DNA from 4 places in the Streptomyces sp. NPDC054841 genome. Region 4 is predicted to be linked to each of the others. Evidence: riboswitches for the same ligand, from Rfam matches in the RefSeq annotation. Region 4 holds a riboswitch; each other region holds the start of a gene.
What was found. A riboswitch is a leader RNA that binds a small molecule or an ion and turns the genes downstream of it on or off. The one in region 4 is predicted to bind cyclic di-AMP.
Positions count from the first base shown of each region.

Region 1: it holds a riboswitch for cyclic di-AMP, as region 4 does, so the genes downstream of both, ACWGI8_RS25565 (M23 family metallopeptidase) here and tgmA (putative ATP-grasp-modified RiPP) in region 4, are expected to answer to the same signal.
Region 2: it holds a riboswitch for cyclic di-AMP, as region 4 does, so the genes downstream of both, ACWGI8_RS22305 (M23 family metallopeptidase) here and tgmA (putative ATP-grasp-modified RiPP) in region 4, are expected to answer to the same signal.
Region 3: it holds a riboswitch for cyclic di-AMP, as region 4 does, so the genes downstream of both, ACWGI8_RS24565 (C40 family peptidase) here and tgmA (putative ATP-grasp-modified RiPP) in region 4, are expected to answer to the same signal.

Region 1 is NZ_JBSGZO010000214.1:2,409-7,991, forward strand. Features, by position in the region: gene ACWGI8_RS25560 (SGNH/GDSL hydrolase family protein) at 1-388, opposite strand, end outside; gene ACWGI8_RS25565 (M23 family metallopeptidase) at 581-1,561, opposite strand; cyclic di-AMP (ydaO/yuaA leader) riboswitch at 1,566-1,720, opposite strand; gene ACWGI8_RS25570 (hypothetical protein) at 2,242-2,397, opposite strand; gene ACWGI8_RS25575 (hypothetical protein) at 2,487-2,849, shown strand; gene ACWGI8_RS25580 (tyrosine-protein phosphatase) at 2,921-3,736, shown strand; gene ACWGI8_RS25585 (DUF6126 family protein) at 3,756-3,902, opposite strand; gene ACWGI8_RS25590 (helix-turn-helix domain-containing protein) at 3,972-4,604, opposite strand; gene ACWGI8_RS25595 (aspartate aminotransferase family protein) at 4,666-5,583, opposite strand, start outside.
Region 2 is NZ_JBSGZO010000168.1:2,645-8,227, reverse strand. Features, by position in the region: gene ACWGI8_RS22310 (PrsW family intramembrane metalloprotease) at 1-378, shown strand, start outside; gene ACWGI8_RS22305 (M23 family metallopeptidase) at 729-1,799, opposite strand; cyclic di-AMP (ydaO/yuaA leader) riboswitch at 1,811-1,946, opposite strand; gene ACWGI8_RS22300 (PP2C family protein-serine/threonine phosphatase) at 2,196-3,284, opposite strand; gene ACWGI8_RS22295 (MerR family transcriptional regulator) at 3,584-4,333, opposite strand; tRNA gene ACWGI8_RS22290 (tRNA-Met) at 4,536-4,609, opposite strand; gene ACWGI8_RS22285 (hypothetical protein) at 4,702-5,583, opposite strand, start outside.
Region 3 is NZ_JBSGZO010000200.1:404-5,986, reverse strand. Features, by position in the region: gene ACWGI8_RS24590 (8-amino-7-oxononanoate synthase) at 1-1,111, shown strand, start outside; gene ACWGI8_RS24585 (DUF397 domain-containing protein) at 1,125-1,343, opposite strand; gene ACWGI8_RS24580 (helix-turn-helix domain-containing protein) at 1,359-2,216, opposite strand; gene ACWGI8_RS24575 (ATP-binding protein) at 2,460-2,903, shown strand; gene ACWGI8_RS24570 (DUF6328 family protein) at 3,009-3,542, opposite strand; gene ACWGI8_RS24565 (C40 family peptidase) at 3,631-4,107, opposite strand; cyclic di-AMP (ydaO/yuaA leader) riboswitch at 4,111-4,262, opposite strand; gene ACWGI8_RS24560 (hypothetical protein) at 4,626-4,934, opposite strand; gene ACWGI8_RS24555 (ATP-dependent Clp protease proteolytic subunit) at 4,942-5,577, opposite strand.
Region 4 is NZ_JBSGZO010000216.1:5,945-11,527, reverse strand. Features, by position in the region: gene ACWGI8_RS25730 (CBM96 family carbohydrate-binding protein) at 85-1,479, shown strand; gene tgmB (ATP-grasp ribosomal peptide maturase) at 1,631-2,563, opposite strand; gene tgmA (putative ATP-grasp-modified RiPP) at 2,572-2,763, opposite strand; cyclic di-AMP (ydaO/yuaA leader) riboswitch at 3,250-3,405, opposite strand; gene bfr (bacterioferritin) at 3,905-4,384, shown strand; gene ACWGI8_RS25710 (ZIP family metal transporter) at 4,395-5,225, opposite strand; gene ACWGI8_RS25705 (hypothetical protein) at 5,390-5,583, opposite strand, start outside.

The DNA.
Region 1 (5,583 bases), on a different contig from region 4:
AGCCGGTGGTCACCATGACGGTGCCGACGGAGGCGGTGAGGTCGGCGACGGCCCGTTCGAAGCGTTCCGCGACGTCGTCGGGGTCGGTGCCGGGCCGGATGATGTCGTTTCCCCCGGCGCAGAACGTCACCAGGTCGGGGGCGAGTTCCTTCGCCCGCGGGACCTGTTCCTCAACGATCTGGTCGAGGAGCCTGCCTCGTACGGCGAGGTTGGCGTAGCGGAAGGTGTGTTCCGGTACCCGGTCGTCCAGGAGGACCGCGAGTCGGTCCGCCCAGCCGACGAACTGTCCCTCAGGTCCCGGGTCTCCGACGCCCTCGGTGAAGCTGTCACCGATCGCCGCATAGGACCCGATTGCGCCGTTTGTTCTTGATCGCGAATCGTCTGCCACGTCGAGACATCTTTCCTCGCGGGAAGTGACCTACGCCACCGTAGGGAGGGGTTGACGCGGGGTGATATAGGCCACCCGGTCAGTTTTCCGCAAAGCGGGAATACCCGGAAGGAGCAGGAACGCGCGCGTCCGCCGGCCCCACGATGCGGGGCCGGCGGACGGTGAGACGCCGTGTCAGGTACGGACGTCGCGTCAGATCGAGACGCCGTGCCGGCGGAGGTAGGCCAGCGGGTCGATGTCCGAGCCGTAGCTCGGGCTCGTGCGGATCTCGAAGTGCAGGTGCGGGCCGGTGGAGTTGCCGGTGGAGCCGGAGAGGCCGATCTGCTGGCCGCCGGTGACACTCTCGCCGGACGCGATGGAGAGCTGGGAGAGGTGGGCGTACTGCGAGTACGTGCCGTCGCTGTGCTTGATGACGACCTCGTTGCCGTACGCGCCGCTCCAGCCGGCCGACACGACGGTGCCCGGGCCGACGGCCTTCACGGACGTACCGGTGGCGGCGATGAAGTCGACACCGGTGTGGTAACCGCTGGACCACATGGAACCGGCGGTCTTGTACGCGGTGCTGACGCCGCCGCGGACCGGCGCGAAGAAGCCGGAGAAACTGGTCTGCGCGGCGGCGTTCGCGGCGGCGTTCGTGGCGGGGGCCTCGGCGGCGGCCGGAGCGGCCTTGGGGCGCTCGGCGGTGCGGGAGGCACGCTCGGAGGAACCGGACGGCTTCTCGCTCTTGACCGGAGCCTTGGCCTTCCGCTCGGGCTTCGCCTCGCTCCGGACCTTCGCCTCGCCCTGGGCCTTCGGCTTGCCGCCGAGGGTCAGCTTGAGTCCCGGGTGGATCAGCGACGGGTCCTCACCGACGGCGGCGCGATTGTCGGCGTACAGCTTCTTCCAGCCGCCGTTGACGCTCTGCTCCTGAGCGATCTTCGACAGGTAGTCACCGGCCACGACGGTGTACGTCGCAGGCGCCTTGGGAGCCTTCGGCGCATGCGGGGCGACGGCCTTCTTGGCGACGGCTGCGATGTGCTCGGGGGCGGCGGAGGGCGCGGACTTCTCGGCGGCATGGGCACCGAGGGCGCCGATGAGCGGGAGCGCGATGGCGGCCCCGCCCGTTCCGGCGGCGACGAATCCACGCGTGATCGGGTTGGCCCTCGGACGGCGATGCTTACCCTTACCGGGCATGGCGAATTCCTCTCCGCCGCCTGCGAGGTGAGCTGTCGGGTTCGGGCTGGAGATGCCCGGCCGCGCATGGCGCGCGACTTCACCCCGAGCCGTCCGGGATCCCGGAACGGCGTACTACCTGGGTCCCCCGCTCCTGCCACACGTGGGTGGGTGCGATATTCCGGACGGCGGCAGGATTAGGCGTTCCGACCGGATTGCGGTGACCGTAAGCGAGCCGGGTCGGCGCGAACAAGCCATCAATTCCACCGGGAACCCTTCCGCCTGATTTCGACCTGGATTTCCCGGTCACCCTCTGTAAATCACGGATCTTCGATTTCCTACGTAACAAGGGAGTTCACATGTCCGGCATCACCACAGAACGTCACAGATATGATCCCGCTCACGAACCCGAGCCCATCTCCCCCTTAACTCGGGCGCGTTACCCGAAATGGACTAATACGGACAGATCGTCCATTAGGCTCGATTGGCGCCAACTACACACGCAGGCAAGGAGTGCGCCACCCACCCCTTTCACCCAAGTCATTCCACTTGCCCCGCATTGTCCCTTTTGTGTCGCGGCCGGCTCGGCAAGCGAAACACTTCCGGGCCGCCCACCAAGTGCGCCGTGAACTCCCGGAGTTCACGAATCGGCCGCCCGGGGCTTCCGCCCAGGTGCTGACCGGACCCGGACCCGGGCGCGGTCAGCGGCGCCGCAGCCGGATCACCGTCGCGTCAAGATCACCGTGGAGACCCGTGTGCAGCCCATGGTGGAGCAGGACGGAGCCCCGGTGAACGACACCGGTGTCCAGGCACTCGTCCCGCATCCGGTAGTGGACGGTCAGCGCGAGGCCGTGCACGGGGTCGCTGAAGCACAGCCGCAGCTCGAGAGGGGTTGGGAGGCGAGGTACTCGGCGTCGGCCGTGCGGATGCGCGGCCCCCAGTGGAGATGGAGAAGCTCGTCCCGTTCGGTGACGAGCAGCGCATAGCTGCTCGTACTGCCGGACAGAACCCAGATACGACCGCTGCCAACCGACTCGATCACCCCGGCCTCTCAAATTCGCACACGTTCGCACATCATCGCGCGCGATCCACCATCGGGGCAACGGCCTGCACCTTGCCTTCAGGTGCGCCCAGGGACAGCGGCACGAAGGTCCAGCAGCTGTTGGGCATGCACCGGCACGTGGTCCTCGGCGAGACCATCGATGAGGCCACCAAGCGGAATCGGCTGGTCCAGTACGAGCGCGCGCGGCGTACTCCGGTTGCCCTCCTGCGGCGCGGCCCTTCCAGCGGAGCCGAAATGATTGCCTGAGGAATCGATGTCGTATGGTCAGGAACGCGCCATTGTCGGCGAGCGCCGACCGCAGACACGGAGGAGCCACCGTGACGCAGCAGCTGCCTCAGATCCCGTCGACCGAACCCGAGCTGGCCGGGGTGCGCAACTTCCGGGACGTGGGCGGACTGCCGACCGTTGACGGGCGCCTGGTGCGGCACGGGCGGCTCTTCCGCAGCGGCCATCTCGCGCACGCCACCGACACCGATGCCGCCTTCCTCGCCTCGCTCGGGCTCCACACGATCTTCGACTTCCGCAATGCCGCGGACCAGAAGCTGGAAGGCCCGGACGTCGAACTGCCCGGTGTGCGCAACCTCAACATCCCGCTCACCGACCCGGCGGACGGCGCCGAGTTCTGGAAGATGGTCCGCGAGGGCGACCTCGACCAGCTGAGGTCGATCCTCGCCGACGGCAAGGCGGCCGCCCGCATGGTCGCGTCGTACCGCGTGATCATCAAGGAGCGCACGGCCGAGCACAGCCGTGTGCTGCACGCGCTGGCGGAGGACAGCGTCCCGGCCCTGATGCACTGTGCGGCGGGCAAGGACCGCGCGGGTCTGTCGATAGCGGTCTCCCTGCTGGCGGTCGGTGTCGAGCGGGACGCCATCGAGGCCGACTACCTGAAGTCGAACGACCCGCACCGCCGCTACAAGGTGCGCCGCGGCGACAACGCGCCCGCCGGGATGTCGCCGGAGGTCATGGAGCTCCTCAGCCCGCTCTTCGACGCCCGCTCCGAGTACCTGGCGGCGGCGTTCGAGACCATCGAGGAGACCTGGGGCAGCACCGAGAGCTATCTTTCCGAGGGCCTCGAGATCACGCCCGAGACGCGTGAGCGGCTGCGCGACCGTCTGCTGGACGGATCGGCCTGAGCCCTTGCCGGGCGGCGGGTCACTGGCCGCCCACGGTGAACAGCAGATAGAGGAAGGCCGCGAAGAGGTGGCCTGCCACCAGATAGGCGAAGAGCCGGACGATCAGTCCGACGGGGAACGCGGATTCCTGGCTCGATTCCTGGCTCGATGACGGCTTCCGGGGCATGGCGGTCTCCTCAGGCGTGCGGGTGTACGTGCCACGGGGGCACACAGGGGCAGACGTGCGGTGTGCGGATCAGACGTGCGGGTGTGCGTGCGGGTCGGGGCTCTGCAGCAGCGTGTGGACGAAGAGCAGCTCGGCCCCGCCGATCGTGGCGGCGGCGATACGGTGCGGTGTGAGCGAGTCGAAGTGGGCGCTGTCCCCGGGGTCGAGTTCATGGACCGTGTCGCCGAGGCCGAGCCGCAGCCGCCCTTCGAGTACGTACAGCCACTCCTCGCCCGGGTGCACCCGCACCAGTTCCTCCTGGGGCCCGGAGTACGGCACGCGCACCCGCAGCGCCTGCATGGCGCGCCCGCGGCCGCCGGCCTGCCGGTACGTCCAGCCGTCGGCCTCCGCGGGGCCCATCCGGCCCGCGCGGATGATCGCGTCGCGCTCCGGCGGGATCTCGCCGAGCAGCTCGGCGACGGTCGTACCGTAGATCCGGGCCAGCGCGAGCAGCGTCGGCAGCGACGGCTGCCGGTTGCCCGTCTCCAGCCGCGACAGATGGGCGGGGGAAAGGCCCGCCCGCTGGGCGGCGGCCTCCAGGGTGAGACCACGGCGGCGGCGCAGCTCGCGCAGCCGCGGTGCGACATCGGGCAGCTCGTCCGCTGCCTGTCCGGCAGGTCGTCCGGCAGGTTCTCCGGCGGGATGTCCGGCGGGAAGGCTCATGCCTCCATTGGGCCAGGATGTTTCCTCTGGGGCAAGTTTCTTGCCCCAGAGGCAAAAGCGCTCAGCGGTTGGCCACGGCCTGCTTGACGAGGGTCTTGCCGAAGTCCCACATCAGCCCGCTGCCGCCGTGGGCGTCGTCCATCACGGCGCTGAAGGCCTCGACGAACCGGTCGACCTCCTGCTCACCGATGATCAGCGGCGGAATCAGCTTGATCACTTCCAGCTGGTCGCCGGAGACCTGGGTGAGGATCCGGTGCCTCTGCAAGAGTGGCACGACGACCATCTGCGCGAAGAGTCCCTTGCGGGCCGCCTGCAGCACCGTCCAGCGGCTGCGCAGCTTCAGGGAGGACGGCCGGCCGAACTCGATCCCGATCATCAGCCCGCGCCCCCGGACGTCCTGCAGCAGCTCGTAGCGGTCGACGAGCGCCGCGAGCCGCGTCCGCAGCAGCTCTCCGGTCACCCGTGCGTTCGCGACGATCTGCTCGTCCTCGATCACGGAGAGGACGGCGAGCCCGGCCGCCATGGCTTGGGCGTTGGAGCCGAAGCTCGCCGAGTGCACCAGCACCCGGTCCATCGACGAGTAGACCTTCTTGAAGATCCAGTCCTTGCCGAGGGTCGCGCCGACCGGCACATAGCCGCCCGACAGTGCCTTCGCGACACACACCAGGTCGGGCTCGACGCCGTCCTCGTGCTGGTACGCGTAGAAGTCGCCGGTCCTGCCCAGCCCCGTCTGCACCTCGTCGGCGATCAGCAGCGCCTTGTGGCGGTGCAGCAGTTCCTGGGCCGCGTACAGGAATCCCGGCGGCGCCTCGTGCACACCCTTGCCCTGGATGGGCTCCACGACGAAGCCCGCCACGTCGCCGCGCTTCAGCTCCCGCTCCAGCGCGTCCAGATCGCCGAGCTCGATCGCGGTGTCGGGGAGCAGCGGGGCGAAGCCGTCCCGGAAGCCCTCCTCGCCGTTGACCGAGAGCGAGCCGGT
Region 2 (5,583 bases), on a different contig from region 4:
CTGCGTACGGTCGCGGCCGAGCTGCCCGCGTACGCGGCGGCCGGCTGGCTCGCCCCTGCCGAGCCGCTCGCCCTGTCCTCCATGCGAGCGCGCACGGTGGCCCGCGACATGGCCGGCCGTACCCAGGGCCCGGCGGCCGCCCGCGCCGTCTCCGAGTACGAGGCCTTCGCGACCTCGCTGGCCTTCCTGCGCCACCGGGCCCAGCGCGGCGCGGGGGGCCCGGACTTCGTCGCCCGCGAGCAGGAGCTGCTCCATCATCTCTGGCAGCGCAGGAGCGTCGCGGGCCCGGCCCTCACGTACGCGGCCCGCGCGACGGGCCAGGTGTGGCAGCCACCGCCGTATCTGGACTACGACGGCTACAACCCGTACCGGAGGTAGCGGAGAACGCGGATCGCCGCGGCGTCGCGGACCGCACCGCGGCACGAAAAACCGGCAGCCCAGGCGTCGGGGGGGTGCGCCAGAGCTGCCGGTGACTCGAGTACGAACCCGGCGGACCAGGACCATGGCCCAGTCCGGGCCCAGGCCCGGACAGGTCCTCCTAGGCCCAGTCCGGGCGGACAGGACCTAGTGTCGTGGCCGGAACGGTTCACCGGCTCGCGACGCCCTGCACGGCACCTCGCTGCGTTGTCGCATCACCCAAGTACGCCCAGTACGAGGGCGATACTCCGCCTTGCGATGCACCGCACCGGACGCCGCGAGCTTCCCGGCAAACCTTTCCGGCCACGGCACTAGACGGAGAGCCCCTTGTCGCGCAGCCACGCCATCGGGTCGATGCCGTCGCCGCCCGGGGTGTGCACCTCCAGGTGCAGATGCGGTCCGGTGACATTGCCGGTCGCGCCGACGCGCCCGATGGTCTCGCCCGTCCCGACGGTCTGCCCCACGCCGACGGTCATCGACGACAGGTGGCAGTACCAGACCTCGGTGCCGTCCTCGAGCTCCAGCACGATGCGGTAGCCGTACGACCCGGACCAGCCCGCCGACTTGACGGTGCCTCCGTGCACGGCCTTCGCCGGCGTGCCCGTGGGCGCCGCGAAGTCGAGGCCGGTGTGGTAGCCGGAGGACCACATCGAACCGGCCTGGCCGAAGGTCGAGGTGATCGTGTACGAGGACGTCGGCAGGGAGTAGCTCGCGGCGAGCTTGGCGAGCCGCTCGGCCTCCGCCTTGCGCGCGGCCTCCTCCTCGGCCAGCCGCTTCGCCTCGGCGGCCTTGGCGGCCGCGGCCTCGGCGGCGGTCTCGGCCGCGGTCTGCTGCGCCTTCGCCTCCGCCGCGGCCTTCTCGGCGGCGGCCTTCTCCGCGGCTGCCTTCGCCTCGGCCTCGACCTCGGCCTGCTGCTGCTCCGCCTGCTGGAGGATCCGGGCACGCAGGGCCTCGCCCGCGTCACCGGCGCCCTGTCCGTCGTCCGCGGCCGTGTCGGCGACGGAGAAGGCGGTGAGCGGTGCGTTGTTCCGGCTCTCCGAGTCGGAGTCGTCCGAGGAGAGGAGGGAGCCCACGCCGGGAAGCGAATCCGCGTCCGGGAGGTGGTCCGTGATGGCGTCGGGGAGGGATATGGAGACCGGCGGCTTGTTCTGCGCGGTGGCCATGCCGCCCGCGCCGACCGCGGCGATGACGCCGACTCCGAGAACGGTGGAGCTCCGGGCGAGTCCGTTGCGCTGCTTGACGACGCGATGCCTGCCACGGACCGGACGGACCGATTCCTCGGTCGGGTTCCATTCCTCCGCCCCGGTGGCCGGGGCCCACTCGTTGGTGGGGACCCACTCGCTGGTGGGAGGTTCCTGGAGGGCAGGCTCGTTGGACGCCACGGAGGCGTTCTCCTTTCCTTCCTTATCGCCTACCGGGTTAGCTGACGGGTTCGGAGCAGGAAGGTCTCCTACGAGCACTGCGAAGTGCCCGATTCACCCCAATAGGTGGTTCCCCGGTTCCCTTGCGGGATTCGGCGCGTGCGCACGGTGCCGTCTCTTGCGACGACTGTGACGACCGCGCTGCGTTATCGAACGTTAATAGACACGGGGGGCGGATTCCAAGCTCTTCCCAGTGATCGTTAGCGACATTGGCCTGGACTTTTCAGGCACAACAGCACCGAATCGGGCGAGTTGACTGCCCCTCAATCCGGTCAGCCCTTCTGACGGTGAGTCAAATGTTATGCGGAGGGCTGTGTTTCGATTACGGTCCGTGGCGCTGCGTTCCCAGCGTTCCGTTCACGGAACCACCGGCATCGTCCTGCGCCGCTCCGGCTGCCGTTCCCCGGGCCTGGTGACCGCCAACAGCGCCATGTCGTCCGTCGACGCGCCGCCCGTATGCCGCTGTACGTCGGCGACGACCGCGTCCAGCAGCTCCTCCGGTCCGGAAAAGATCCGGCCGCCCAGCCGCTCGCCCGGATCGTAGAAGACGCCGTGCGCGTCACGCGCCTCGGTCAGCCCGTCCGTGTAGAGCAGGAGCGTGGCACCGGCCGCGTACCGGGTCTCGTACGCCCGGTCCGGCGAGGCCCCCAGATCCCCCATGCCCAGCGGCAGCGAGATCTCGGGCGGCTCCAGCATGCCCAGCGTGCCGTCCGCGGTCAGCAGGAGCGGCGGGGGGTGGCCCCGGTTGAGGATCCGGACCGCTCCGTCCTCGTGGGGGATCTCGGCGAGCACGGCGGTGGTGAAGCCCTCGAACGCGTCGAGCCCGGAACGCATGCCCTCCCGGGCGAGCGCCCGCTCCAGCCGCTGTGCCACCCCCTCCAGCGAGGACTCCTGCTCGGCGGCCTCCCGGAACGCCCCGAGGATCACGGCCACCGCTTCGACGGCGTCCAGCCCCTTCCCCCGTACGTCCCCGACGACCAGCCGCACCCCGTACGGAGTGTCCTGCGCGGCGAACAGGTCCCCGCCGATGAACGCGTCCTCCTGCGCCGCCTCGTACCGCGCGGCGATCTGCAGCCCGCCGATCCGGTCGGCCGGCGTGGGCAGCACGGCCCGCTGCGCGGCCTCCGCGATGACGCGCGCGGAAGCGAGGCGCTCGCCGCTGCGGCGTACGACCTGGTTGATGAAGAGAGCCAGCACGGAGACCGTGAACACGGTCAGCAGCTCCGTCACGGCCGGGATGTCGGAGACGGTGCCGTTGTACGCATGCAGCCCGGCCACCGCCGCGACGGCGGCGACTCCCGTCAGCAGGGTGAACAGCGCCGAGAAGAAGGGGGCGGCGACCAGCGGTGCCGCGGCGAAGAGCGGCGACGCGGTGTACGACTCCGGGGTGCCCAGGTCGAAGAAGATCCCGCCCACGATCAGCAGGAAGGGCAGCACCCGGACCATCCTGCGGCCACCGTCCCGCCGCTGTCCGTTGTCGCCTTCTCGCTGCCCCACCAGTGGTCTCCTGCCAGGTCCGCCCACGGCTGCGGACGGTACCGCGCCCCATTCAGGCTGGCCGGAGCCGCGCCGCTCAGCGACTCACCATCGGCCAACCGGACCAGTCAGGACCAGCCAGGACCGGCAAGAACCGGCAAGAACCAGCCGGTGCCCATCAGGGCCGGCCGGAACCAGTCCGGGCTGATCGGCCACCAGGGGGCCCTCCTGGTGACCGGCTCCCGTCCGACCGTCGGACGGGAGGCGCCTCAGTCGTCGCTGAGGTTGCGCTCCGCGTACACCTTCATCGCGTCACGGACGAACACAGCCGTCCCCTCCCCGTGCCGGTCGTAGTTCGCCGTGAAGCGCGGGTCGGCGACGTACATCTCGCCGAGCCCGATGACGTACGACCTGGTCGGGGCGGTCGTCACCGACAGCCATTCGCACTGCCGCTGCGCGATCGCCTGTGCTTCGTCGCTGTCGGGCGCCAGTCCGTCCTTCAGAGCCTGCCCGAAGTCACGGGCGATCGCGACCTGACGGTCCTGGAACGCCTTCTTCTCCTTGGCGCTCAGCGAACGCCACCAGCGGTCGCCCTTCTCGTACGCCTCGCGGCCCCAGCGTTCGGTGACCTCCTGCTCGTACTGCGTGTGGTCGAAGCCGTCGAAGACTTCTTCCGCCATGAGTTCCTCTCCTTTCTCCGTCCGGTCGAGAGTGGTCCGTACCGAGGCGATCTGCCGCCCGATGCGCTCCCGCTCCTGCTCCAGCAGCCTCAGATGCGTCCGCAGGGCGGCGGCCGTGTCCCGCTGGCCTTCCAGGACCTGCGCGATCGCCGGCAGCCCGAGGCCCAGCTCGCGCAGCAGCAGAATCCGCTGCAACCGGACGAGGGTGTCCTGGTCGTAATAGCGGTAACCGTTGCTGCCGATCCGGCTCGGTGCGAGCAGCCCCAGCTCTCCGTAATGCCTGAGCGTGCGGCTCGTCGTACCGGCTTTCCTGGCAATCTCCTGGATCGACCACTCCATGACCTTCACGCTAGAACTTGACGTTACGTAAAGGTCAAGCGAGAGCGAGCCGGGTCTCACAGAGGGGCAGGGGAGCCGGCGCGAGCGGGCGTGTGAGGGCGAGGGTGGGCGCGAGTGCAGGCGAGTGGACGCAAAGGTCCGCCCGGGTACGCGAAAACACCGAAGGCCCGGGACCATGTGGTCCCGGGCCTTCGGCCTTCAGTAGCGGGGACAGGATTTGAACCTGCGACCTCTGGGTTATGAGCCCAGCGAGCTACCGAGCTGCTCCACCCCGCGTCGGTGAACACCACCTTACGCCATGCGGAGCAAGATCCAATCCATTTTCCCCGCCGGGCTCGTCAGAAGCCCGTCCGAGCCGAGGTCGCGGCTCAGCGACGGCGCAGCCGAAGCGCGGTGAGCGCACCGCCCGCGGCGAGCAGCACGGCGGCGGCACCGGCCGCGTACCAGGTGGTGCTGGACGAGCCGGTACGGGCGAGGGCGCCGGTCGTCGTGGCGGTACCACCGGACGTGCCGGACGTGCCGGAGGTGGCGGACGTGGTGGTGACCGCGGCGGACGAGGAGGCCGACGAGGTCGACGAGGGGCCGGCCGACGCGGAGGGGGTGGCCGTTGCCGACGGCTCGGTGGACGGCGACGGAGTCGCGGACGGCTTGGTGCCGCCCTTCGCCACCTTCAGCGGGAGCTCGGCGTCGGCGCCCGCGAGCGGGTAGGTGTTGCCGACGACCAGGTGCGTGCTCGCACGCAGGCCCACGGTCGTGTCCTTGCTGACGCCGTTCAGGTCCTTCACGGTCAGGCGCAGCTTGTAGGTGTGCGTGGCGCCGTTACCGAAGCCGCCGTCGAGGACCGGCAGACCCCAGGTGTTCTCGCTCGTCTGCTTCGGCCGCACCCACTGGCCGTACTCGTAGACCTTGACCTCCACCTTCGGGAGCACGGTGTCCTGGCCGACGAGCTCGAACGAGGTGCCGAGCCCGTAGTCGTATACGCCCGCGCCCTTGGAGTGCAGGGAGAGGTCGATCTCGGTCGTCTTGTTCAGCTGGAGCACGTCGTCCTTGCCGACGCCGAACTTCGCCTCCAGCGAGCCGCCCTTGCCCTCGGGGTCCACGTCGAACGTCACGTTCCCGGCGCTCGCGTCCTGCACCTTGTCGGGGCCGGCGTCGAACATCACCTTGAGGTCACCGTTGATCGACGGGTAGTCCTTGCTGAGGGCGACCGTCACCTTCCAGCTCAGTTCGCCCTTGGCGGGGATCTTGAA
Region 3 (5,583 bases), on a different contig from region 4:
GGCGCGGCGCCGCGCGGACGCCGGGCTCGTACGTACGCTCCGCCCGCGATCCGCCGACGCCACCCTGCTCGATCTCGCGAGCAACGACTACCTCGGTCTCACCCGCAGGCCTGAGATCACCGCGGCCGCGGCCGAGGCGGCCCGGCGCTGGGGCGCGGGCGCCACCGGCTCCCGGCTGGTCACCGGCAGCACCGAACTCCACGCCGAACTGGAGCGGGAGCTGGCCGAGTTCTGCGGGTTCGAGGCCGCGCTCGTGTTCTCCTCCGGGTACGCGGCCAATCTCGCTGCGCTGACGGCGCTCAGCGACCACGGGTCCCTGATCGTCTCGGACGCGGGCAACCACGCCTCGATCGTCGACGGGTGCCGGCTCTCGCGGGCCGAGACCGCTGTGGTGCCGCACGCCGACCCCGAGGCCGTGCGCAAGACGCTCGACGCGCACCCGGGACGGCGCGCCCTGGTCGTCTCCGACTCGGTCTTCTCCGTGGACGGCGACGCCGCCCCGCTGACCGGGTTCGCCGATGTGTGCCGGGCGCACGGCGCGGCGCTGGTCGTCGATGACGCGCACGGCCTCGGAGTCCTCGGCGACGGTGGCCGGGGTGCCCTGGACGCGGCGGGACTCGCGGGCGCCACGGGCGTCGTGGCCACCCTCACCCTCTCCAAGTCCCTCGGCAGCCAGGGCGGTGCGGTCCTGGGCCCGGCGCGGGTCATCGACCATCTGGTCAACGCCGCCCGCACCTTCATCTTCGACACCGGCCTCGCCCCGGCCGCGGCGGGTGCGGCCCTGGCGAGCCTGCGGCTGCTGCGCCGCGAACCCGCCCTCGCGGACCGTGCGCGTGCCGTCGCCACGACGCTGCACGACCGGCTGACGGGCGCCGGACTGACGGCCGCGCGTCCGGACGCGGCCGTGGTCTCCGTACAGGCGCCGTCGCCGGAGTCGGCCGTGCGCTGGGCGGCGGACTGCAGGGCCCGGGGACTGGCAGTCGGCTGCTTCCGGCCGCCGTCCGTGCCGGACGGCATCTCCCGGATCAGGCTCACCGCGCGGGCCGATCTCACGCCTCAGCAGGTCGAGACGGCGGTCGCCACCATCCTGGGGAGCGCGCCCGCCGTCTGAGCCGGTGGGTCCGTCAGCCGGCCGAGTCCTCTCCCAGCCCGCGCAGGAAGCCGGTCCAGGCGGCGGGGGAGAACCGCAGCACCGGCAGATGGACGTTCTTCGAGTCCCGCACGGCCAGAGCGCCGTCGGCGCAGCGTGCGGTCTCGACGCAGTTGTTCATTCCGACACTGCGGCTGCTGCGCTGCCACGGAGTGCGCAGCGGGGTGTGTAAGAGTGCGTCGTGAGCAGACATTGGGGGGTGCCTTCCCTACGCGCCGTCACCGATCCCGGTGATGAGATCCAACGAGTCGTGGAGCGAGAGCGCATGCGCCTGCATGGTGCGGAACGCGGCGCCGTACGCATCAAGGTCTTCTTTCCGCTCCAGATAGAGACTACTCGTCAAGTGGTCAAGAACAACCACGTCCAGATCAGAAGTGTTCGGAAAAGAGAAGATAACGAAAGGTCCGGTGAGTCCCACATAGCCACCGGTCGAGAACGGCAGCACCTGCAGCCGGACATGGGGGAGCCGGGCCATGTCCAGCACCCTCCTCAACTGTCCGCGCATGACCCGCGGACCGCCCACCTGCCGCCGCAGCACCGCCTCGTCCAGCACCGCGCTGAACTCCAGCGGCCGCTCCGCACGGAGCACTTGCTGACGGGCGATCCGGACCTCCACCAGTGAGTCCACGGTGGCCGACGGCAGCCCTTCGAGCGCGGAACGGGTCACGGCCCGCGCGTAGTCGGGGGTCTGCAGCAGCCCTGGCACCACCGACGTCTCCAACGTCCGGGCCGTGCTCGCCTGGGACTCCAGACTGATGAAGTCCCGGTACTGCGGCGGGATCACCCCCCGATAGGCGTGCCACCAGCCCGTACCGCCGCCGTCCGCCGAACCGGCCAGCGTCCCCAGCAGTTCACGCAGCCGCTGGTCGACGACCCCGTACGCATCGAGCAGCCGGGCCACGTCCGCCGGCTTCGCCCCGCTCGTGCCCGTCTCGATCCGGCTCACCTTCGACTGGTGCCAGCCCACGAGCCGCGCCGCCTCCCGGCTGGTGAGGCCCGCGCCGAGCCGCAGCCCGCGCAACTCCTCCCCGAGCTTGCGCCGGCGCACCACGGGACCGTGCCGCATCCCCGTCTCCTCCTTCGGCCGCCGAATACCCCGGCGAATCGCAGCGCCGAGTATGAGCCCAAATACGGTCTCGCGTCGCAGAGTTCACCGCTTTGAGCGACAGATATATGCATATCCTGGTGGAACGGCACCACCGGCGACAGCAGGAGTGGCAGTCTGGCGCGAAGCACAATCCGAGGCTGTTCCGGCACATCATCCGCTACGTGCCGCAATCCGGCCCCGGTGGGAAAGGGACAGCCCGCCATGGCAGATCACCAGGAAGCATCCGTCACTCTGCCGAGCAATCCCGCCTCGGTCCCCGCCGCGCGGAGATACGTCTCCGACATCCTCACCGAGTGGGGACTGCCGGGGGAGGCCGAAGCGGCCGACACCGTACGGCTCATCGTCTCCGAACTCGCCACCAACGCCGTGCAGCACACCTTCGGACAGTCGCCGACCTTCACGGTCGACGTCCGGCTGGAGCGCGACGAGCAGCTGCGCATCGGCGTCACCGACAGTCACCCCCGATGGCCGCAGCGGCTGCCCGCAGCCGTCCAGCAGGACAACGGCCGGGGCATGGTGATCATCCGCTGGCTCACCGCGGAGTGCGGCGGGCGGCTGTCCGTCAGCCCCACCCCGGAGGGCGGCAAGACCATCTGGATCGTCCTGCCCTGGGCTGCCGCCGCCCCCGTGCAGAACCCCGGCTGACCGGGTGGCGGCCGGCCGGGCGGTCGGCGCGGCGGTGACCCGGCCGGTGGCCACGGTCCGGCCGCGTACCGCCCGGACCGTGGAGAAGGCCGCCGGCGCGGGCCCTCACCGCCCTGCGCCGGGCGCTGACGACGGGTCTTCCTGCGAGTCCTCCTGCGAGGTGATGTGCAGGCCCACGAGCCAGGGCAGCAGGCCCCACAGCCCCGCGCAGACGAGCAGCGTCGCGGCCGCGGCGATCACTCCCTCGGGCGTGCCGTGCACGACATCGACGACCAGCAGTACCGCCGAGGTCAGCGCCAGGGCGAGCACCGCCATGCCGATGCCGGCCAGCCGGGAGGAGATGTCGACGATCTCCCGTTTGGCACCTCTGCGGAACAGACCGCGGTGCAATGCGGCGGGCGCGGTGAACAGCGCCGCCGCGACAACGGCCAGCATCAGCGTCGTCACGTACGTGCCGCGCTGGAACGAGTTGAGCGAAGGGAAGCGGGCCGTGAAGGCCAGCGTCAGCAGAAAGGCGAACAGGATCTGAACGCCGGTCTGGATGACCCGGAGCTCCTGGAGCAGCTCGACGAAGTTACGGTCGGCCTGCTCCGTCTCGGTCTCGTCCCGCGAGGCGCGGAGGCTTTCGTCATCAGGCATGCATGACGAGTAGCCCGCGCCCCGCGGAACATGCCACCGCTGAGCCGATCGGCGCATTCAGCCGATCGCGTGACGCGGTCCCACAGGGTCAGCGCACGCGCCCGTACCGCACGTTCTTGGACCAGATCTTGCTCAGTTTCACGACGGATCCGGTCTTCGGCGAGTGCCAGATCCTGCCGCCGCCCGCGTAGATACCGACGTGGTACACATACCCGCCGGCATGGAAGAAGACCAGGTCACCGCGTTGCCGCTTGTGGGCGGAGATGTGCCGGGTGCGGTTGTACTGTTGCTGCGCCGTGCGCGGCAGGCGTTTACCGGCCTTCTCGTACGAGTAGAGAATGAGCCCTGAACAGTCGAACCGGTACGGACCGGTGGCCCCGTACCTGTACGGCGCTCCCTTCTTCGACGCGGCCACCTTCAGGGCCTTCGTCGCGTGTGCCGAGGCCGCCTGGGCCTCGGAGACGCCGCCCGGCATGATCAGCGAGCCGCCGACGGCGGCGAGTGTGAGAGCCGAGACGGCACCCGTCCGTGACAACAGGGACGGGACATGTGTCTGCGCAGTCATGCGCAACCCTTCGTCAGCCGCCTGTGAAGGATGACCTGTCGGGTTCGGACCGGCGAAGAACGCCCGGCCGCGCTAGCGGCTTCACCCCGAGGACCGGCCATGCGGCCGGCCCGTACTGCTCGGGTCCTCCACTCCTGCCGAAGCCCTCATGTCGACCAGGCATCCGGTGCGGCGGCAGGACTCGGCGTCCGCCCGGACCGCCCCGCCGCGGTGGCGGGGGCTTGTCGTCCCAGGGATCTTGACGCACTTTCTGCCGGATTTCCGAGTTGAAACGACGATTTGTGAAGCTCCTCACCACTGATCCATTGGAGTGGACAGGGCCGTTTGGCCGAGTTCGCGTGGCCGCGTGACGAGCGCCGTACCAGCAACGGAACGCCGCATTCGATCAGATGGCTCAACGCTGTGCGCAACTCGCCCGATACTTATGCCGAAGCTGCGAGTGGTCCGGATGGGCGACACCCACTCGTACGCCTCCGGCATGGCGCGAGCGGCCTTCCGGGCTTCCGTGTGGCCCGCCGTCAACTCGTCGGCTCGGGCGGCACGGTGATTCGGGAGGCCCTCCGCTCCCCGTCCAACACCCGCAGGGCGCGCGTCAGTGTGGGCGAGTGCAGCTCGCTCTCGCCGCGCGCGTGCATCAGCGCCAGTGAGTCCCTGAGCGCCGCGGCCCGTGCGGCCAGTGCCTGCGCGGCACGGAGCGCGCCATAGGTGTGCGTGCCGTGGGCCGGGTTGATCCGTCCCAGCTGGTCGACGACTTCGAGATAGCAGTCGATGAACTCGCTTTCGGCGCGCGTCAGTGCGGGCAGGGGCGGCAGCTCCGGAGGCAGCAAGGCCGGCTCACCTCGCGCCGGTGGAAATCGCGGACGTCTTGCGGTTCTTGATGATGTGGTCCACGAGGCCGTACTCCCTGGCCGCTGCCGCGTCGAGGACGGTGTCGCGTTCGAGGTCGGCGGCGATGCGCTCGGCGCTCCGACCGGTGTGCCGCACGAGCATGGCGGCGAGCTGCTCGCGCAGCCGGAGCAACTCCTGTGCCTGGATGTCCAGATCGGTCGGCTGGCCCTGGAGCGGCTCGGTCAGGGCGGGCTGCTGGACGATGACCCGGGCGCCGGGCAGGGCCATTCGTTTGCCGGGCGTGCCCGCCGCGAGCAACACGGCGGCGGTGGAGGCGGCCTGACCGAGGCAGGTCGTCGCCACGTCGCAGGTCACCACCTGCATCGTGTCGTAGATCGCGGACATGGCGCTGATCGAGCCCCCGGGGGAGTTGATGTAGAGCGAGATGTCCTGGTCGGGGGCGGCGTACTCGAGGTGCAGGAACTGGGCGATGACGTCGTTGGCCGAGGTGTCGTCGACGGGTGCGCCGAGAAAGATGATCCGCTCGTCCAGCAGCTTCGAATACGGATCCAGGGAGCGGAGCCCGGCGCTGGTGCGCTCGGTGAACTCGGGCAGGACGTAGCGGGCGGAAGGACGGTTCATGACGTG
Region 4 (5,583 bases):
TGCAATCGCGGTGGTGATGGCTCCGGAGGGTCCCTAGGTTCCCTCATTGCCCTGCACAGCCCTCACCTCAGAAGGGAACACCTGATGGGCATCCGCTTCCGGACAGCCGGGATGGCGGGAGGAGCAGTCGCACTGACGACCGCCGCCATCGCAGCCTTGCTCACGTCCGCCCCTGCGGCCACCGCGGCCACGAACACGTTCACCCCGGTCGCCGACACCTACGTACAGGACAGCACCCCGTCCACCAACTACGGCACCTCGACCCAGTTCGTGGTCGACAACTCGCCCGTGCGCCAGTCGTTCCTGAAGTTCACCGTCAGCGGCCTCACCCAGCCGGTGACCGGCGCCAAGCTGCGGATCCGCACCATCAGTGGCAACAGCGGCAGCAGCAACGGCGGCACCTTCAAGTCGATGACCAGCACCACGTGGTCGGAGACCGGCACGACCTGGAACAACAAACCCGCCATCGACGGCGCGACGCTGGGCAGCCTCGGCTCGGTGGCCAAGGACACCTGGTACGAGATCGACGTGACCTCGCTGGTGTCCGGCAACGGCACCTTCGGCATCGGCGCGACCTCCCCCAGCTCCGACGGCGCCTACTACGACTCGCGGGAGAGTGGCGCCGACGCCCCGCAGCTGGTGATCACCACCGGCAGCGGCCCCTCGCCCACCCCCACGCCCACCCCGCCCTCGGGCGACCCGGTGCTGGTCGGCGCGGGCGACATCGCCTCCTCCGGCTCGGGCGACTCCGCGACCGCCAATCTGCTCGACGGCATCTCCGGCACGGTGTACACCACCGGCGACAACGTCTACCCGGACGGCACGGCTTCGCAGTTCACCAGCTACTACGAGCCGGCCTGGGGGCGGCACAAGGCCCGCACCCGCCCCTCGCCGGGCAACCACGACTACCACACGTCGGGAGCCACGGGGTACTACAACTACTTCGGCGCCAACGCCGGCCCGTCCGGGCGGGGGTACTACTCCTACGACCTGGGCAACTGGCACGTGGTCTCGCTGAACTCCGAGGTGAGCATGTCCGTCGGCTCGGCGCAGGAGCAGTGGCTGCGTTCCGACCTGGCCGCCAGCAGCAAGCAGTGCACCATCGCCTACTGGCACAAGCCGCGGTTCACCTCGGGCGCCAACCATGCCCCGGACACCTCGACCGGACCTCTCGTCCAGGCGCTGTACGACTACAACGCCGAGGTGATCGCCACGGGCCACAACCACCAGTACGAGCGGTTCGCTCCCATGAACCCGAGCGGTCAGCTCGACAACACCCGCGGCATCCGGCACTTCGTCGCCGGCATGGGCGGTGTCGGGCACTACAGCTTCGGCACCATCCAGCCCAACAGCCAGGCCCGCAACAGTGACACCTTTGGTGTGCTCAAGTTCACCCTGCACGCCAACAGCTACGACTGGCAGTTCGTGCCCGAGGCGGGCAAGACCTACAGCGACAGCGGCACCACCAACTGCCACTGAGTGATCGCCTCTCGCACCCGGCAGGGGCTGTCCGCGGCGAACCCCCGGACAGCCCCGTCGGCTTCGATGCTGCCGGCCGCCTGCGGCTTCGCCGTCCCCGAGCGGCCCGGGCCACGCCTGCGTGCGGCTGAGGACCTCTTCGACGACCAGCTCACACCGCGGTGCTCGAAGCCAGCCAGGATGCGACAGCCTCGGCGATGGGCTGACCGGTCTCCAGTTGTACGAAGCCGAACTGCCCGCCCTGATTGCACTCCAGGAACCACCAGGTGCCGTCATCGTCCTCAGCGAAGTCGAAGGCGCCGTAGGCGAGCTGGGCGAGCGACATGTAGGCGCAGATGGCCTCCGCGATGCGGGTGGGCACCTCGGCCGGGACCCAGACACCGCCGTCGTCGACGAAACGCCAGTCCACCTCGTCGGGGTCGGACGCCCTCCGTGCGGCGAACAGTTCGTCCCCCACACAGGTCAGCCGGATGTCCGCGCGCTTGGGCACACGCTGCTGCAGGAGCGTGGGGCCGGCGGTCACTCCGGTGAAGTCGGCGTCCGGCTCGACGGGGGTGGTGGGTAGTGCCAGCGGCGGGTCGCTGGGATGCGTTCCCGAAACCGGCTTCACGACGAGGTCCGGGTACTGGGCGGCGAACTCGCGTGCAACCTGCGGAAAGCTGGTGATCAGCGTGGGGGGTACCGCGAAGCCGCTGCGGTGGGCGACGCGCAGCTGCCAGGGTTTCCAGCGGGCTTGCGCGGCGGCGACCGGATGGTTCATCCAGCGCACGCCCGTGCAGTTCAGCGTTCCGTACAGGGCCTGTTCGGCCTCGGCGGTGAGCCATGCGGACTGATGGGCGGCGCGCGCTGCCGGACGGCCGGGCCGGCGTACCCATATCGAGCGCAGTCCGCTCATCCCCACCACACGACCCCCGGCCGACAGATGTCCGTCGAAGTCGCCCCGCACGTACTCGGCGGACAGGGCGGCCTGGCCCGGGAGGTCGGCGGGGTCCAGACGTACGACCGGGATGCCCGCATCGTCCAGGGCGGACACCACCATGTCCGCGGTCACGTCCTCGACGCAGGTCAGTACGAGCACGGTCATGGGGGCCGTCAGTCGTCGAAGTGCGTTTGGGAACCGGCGGTGGACGTGGTGGTGCCGTACGCCAGCAGCAGGTCGCGGTCGCTGATGGCCGGGCGCCCATCGGGCAGGACGTTCAGCTGACGCGTGGGGTCATAGGCGTAGGGAATCACGGCGGGCGGGGCCGAGGCCGGGCGGGCGTAGTTCAATGCGAACGGTTTCATCACGTCTCCTCTTGCGTGCCGGACGGGCGGCAGGCTCTGCCGGCTCATCGGGCAGGGGTGCTGAATGGCTTGTGGCATGCGGCCATGTGGTCATGCGTCGTCCCGGTCGGAAGACAGCGGTCGGATCGTCGACAGCGATCAGGCGGGCGGCGCGCAGTCACCGACAGCGATCGGGGGGCGGCGCGCAGCCACCGACAGCGTCCTTTCCGGCCGCGACGACAGCCGCAGATATCCGGGCTCGCCGAGTGGGCGGCGAGTACGTTCTCGCCGAGCACGCCGCCGGGGGGAGGTACTGCCGGCCACCGGCCGCTGCACTCGTACGGATGACTGGGTCTACGGCTGAGGTCGCACCGCAGCATGGGCGGTGCCGGTTCCGATGACCGGCAGCGCGTGGGTCGACCCGACGGCGGAGGCGCGGCTGACGAGCTGCCGGGTGGTGATCCGGGGGCGTGGGGCGCGATCTCGTCCGACTGCAGATATCAAGGTGGCTCCGTACTCCGAACGCCTACGAGGTGAGCTGTCGGGTTCGGGCTGGAGAGTCGCCCGGCCGTGGTTCTCACGGCTTCACCCCAAGCCGCCCGGGTACGCGATGTCCCGTACGGCGCAAGTGGGTCCCCCGCTCCTGCCAGGCGGTGTGGTGATGTGCTGCCGCGTGCGCCGGGGGCAGGATTCGGCGGTCCGGGCACGCGGTGTTCGACTTATCCGAACGCCGAGCACGTTAGAGGGATCTTGCGTTCGAGCACAAGGTCTGCACAAGTGAACTCGTGTCAACTTGCCTTTTTTACAAGAGAGTTCATGGTAGGTAGGCCCGGTACCCCCGGTAAAGGGGGATGCGTGCACCTCGTATGCGTATCAGCAATCCAGGCTGCTACGACGGGCCCGGATACGCACGCATGGCTGCATGGCTGCAACCGCACCCGCCCGCCCGCGTGTGACGCGCGGGTGACCCGCGGGTGATGACCACCCCCACTCACACAGCGCTCACCTGAGGTGACTCGGCCCGCATGATCACCCCGGCACCCGAGGTGAGCCCGTCTTCCCTGGCAGTGGGACCGGTCCGGTGAAACGATGTCCGTAGACAGCAGCCGCCGGTGCGGCGCGTCGTCGTGCCCGCCCGGCCAGGAGCAGGGAGGCGCGAGCGATGCAGGGTGACCCCGAGGTCCTGGAGTTCCTCAACGAGCAGCTGACCGCCGAGCTGACCGCGATCAATCAGTACTTCCTGCACCACAAGATGCAGGAGAACTTCGGCTGGACCAGGCTTGCCGCCCACACCCGGCGGGAGTCGTTCGAGGAGATGAACCACGCGGAGGTCCTGACCGACCGGATCCTCGTGCTGGACGGCCTGCCGAACTACCAGCGACTTTTCCACGTCCGGGTGGGCCAGACGGTCACGGAGATGTTCCAGGCGGACCGAGAGGTCGAGGTCGAGGCGATCGACCGGCTGAGGCGCGGCATCGACGTCATGCGGGCCAAGGGCGACATAACCTCGGCGAACCTCTTCGAGTCGATTCTTGCCGACGAGGAACACCACATCGACTACCTCGACACCCAGCTCGAGCTGATCGAGAAGCTCGGTGAAGCGCTCTATCTGGCCCAGTTGATCGAGCAGCCGGAGGGCTGAGCCCCGGGGTTCACACTCCGGCGACGGTGACCACGGCGTCGGTGGCGAAGCCCAGCAGCAGGCCCAGCAGAATCATCCAGGCGGTGAGTTCCTTCATGGCGGCCCGGCGAACGACGGCGAGCAGCTCGATGATCACGTAGAGGATGGACCCGGCGGCCAGGCCCATGAAGGCAACGCTGAGGGTTTCGTTGACCACCTGCCGGCCGACCAGGGTGCCCACGAAGGTGGGACCGCCGCCGATCAGGCCGAGCAGCGCGAGGGTCCCCCAAGAGGGCCGCTCCCCCTCGGCGGCCAGCGGGGCGACGATTCCGAAGCCTTCGGTTGCGTTGTGCAGGCCGAAACCGATGACCAGCAGGATTGCCAGCGAGATCTTGCCCTGCGCCGCGGAGTTGCCGATGGCCAGGCCTTCCGCGAAATTGTGCAGGCCGATACCGATGGCGATCATGAAGGCGAGGCCGGCAGCTCGCGAGTGGGCCTTGGCCGTCAGTTCGGTGGTGGCTGCCGCTCCAGGTCCGTCGGACGAAGCCACGGCGGATGCCTTGCGCCGAGAAATCCATAGGTCGTAGTACACGAGGCCGCACAGACCGACAGCGAGACCGGCGATGAGCACCGAGCCACCGATGGCCGCTGCTCCCCAGTGCCGATCACTCAGTGCGGCGTCGGTCGGCTCCCATCCCTCGCTGAGGACGTCCCAGAACAGGAACAGCAGGATGCCGACGGCGACGGCGTTGAGGGCGGCGCTCAGGCGCGGGACGGGCCTGCGCAGGCGGCCGACGGGCAGGCCGAGGAAGATGGTGAACCCGGCAATGGCTCCCAGCAGAGCGATCTGCGATTCAGACATGACGATCCAGGTGGAACTGCACAGGGACTGACCCCGACGCGGGATAGGTAAGCCTTACCTAATTAGCATTACCCTGTCCGGAGCCCGCCGCACCTCGGCCGGCCATTGCTCAGCCGAATGGGGCCTGGACGCGAGAGGCCCCCGGTGGTTGCGGGGGCTGGTTCTCAGGCGAGGACGTTCACGGCTCGGGCGATCACGAGTCCGAGGATGAGCAGGGAGATGAGGGACTGGACGGCCATGGCGATCTTGGCCCACGGAGCCAGTGGCATGACGTCGGTGGGGCTGAAGGCGGTGGAATTGGTGAGCCCGAGGTAGAGGTAGTCGACGTATCGGGGGCGCCAGTGCGTGGCGTTCAGGT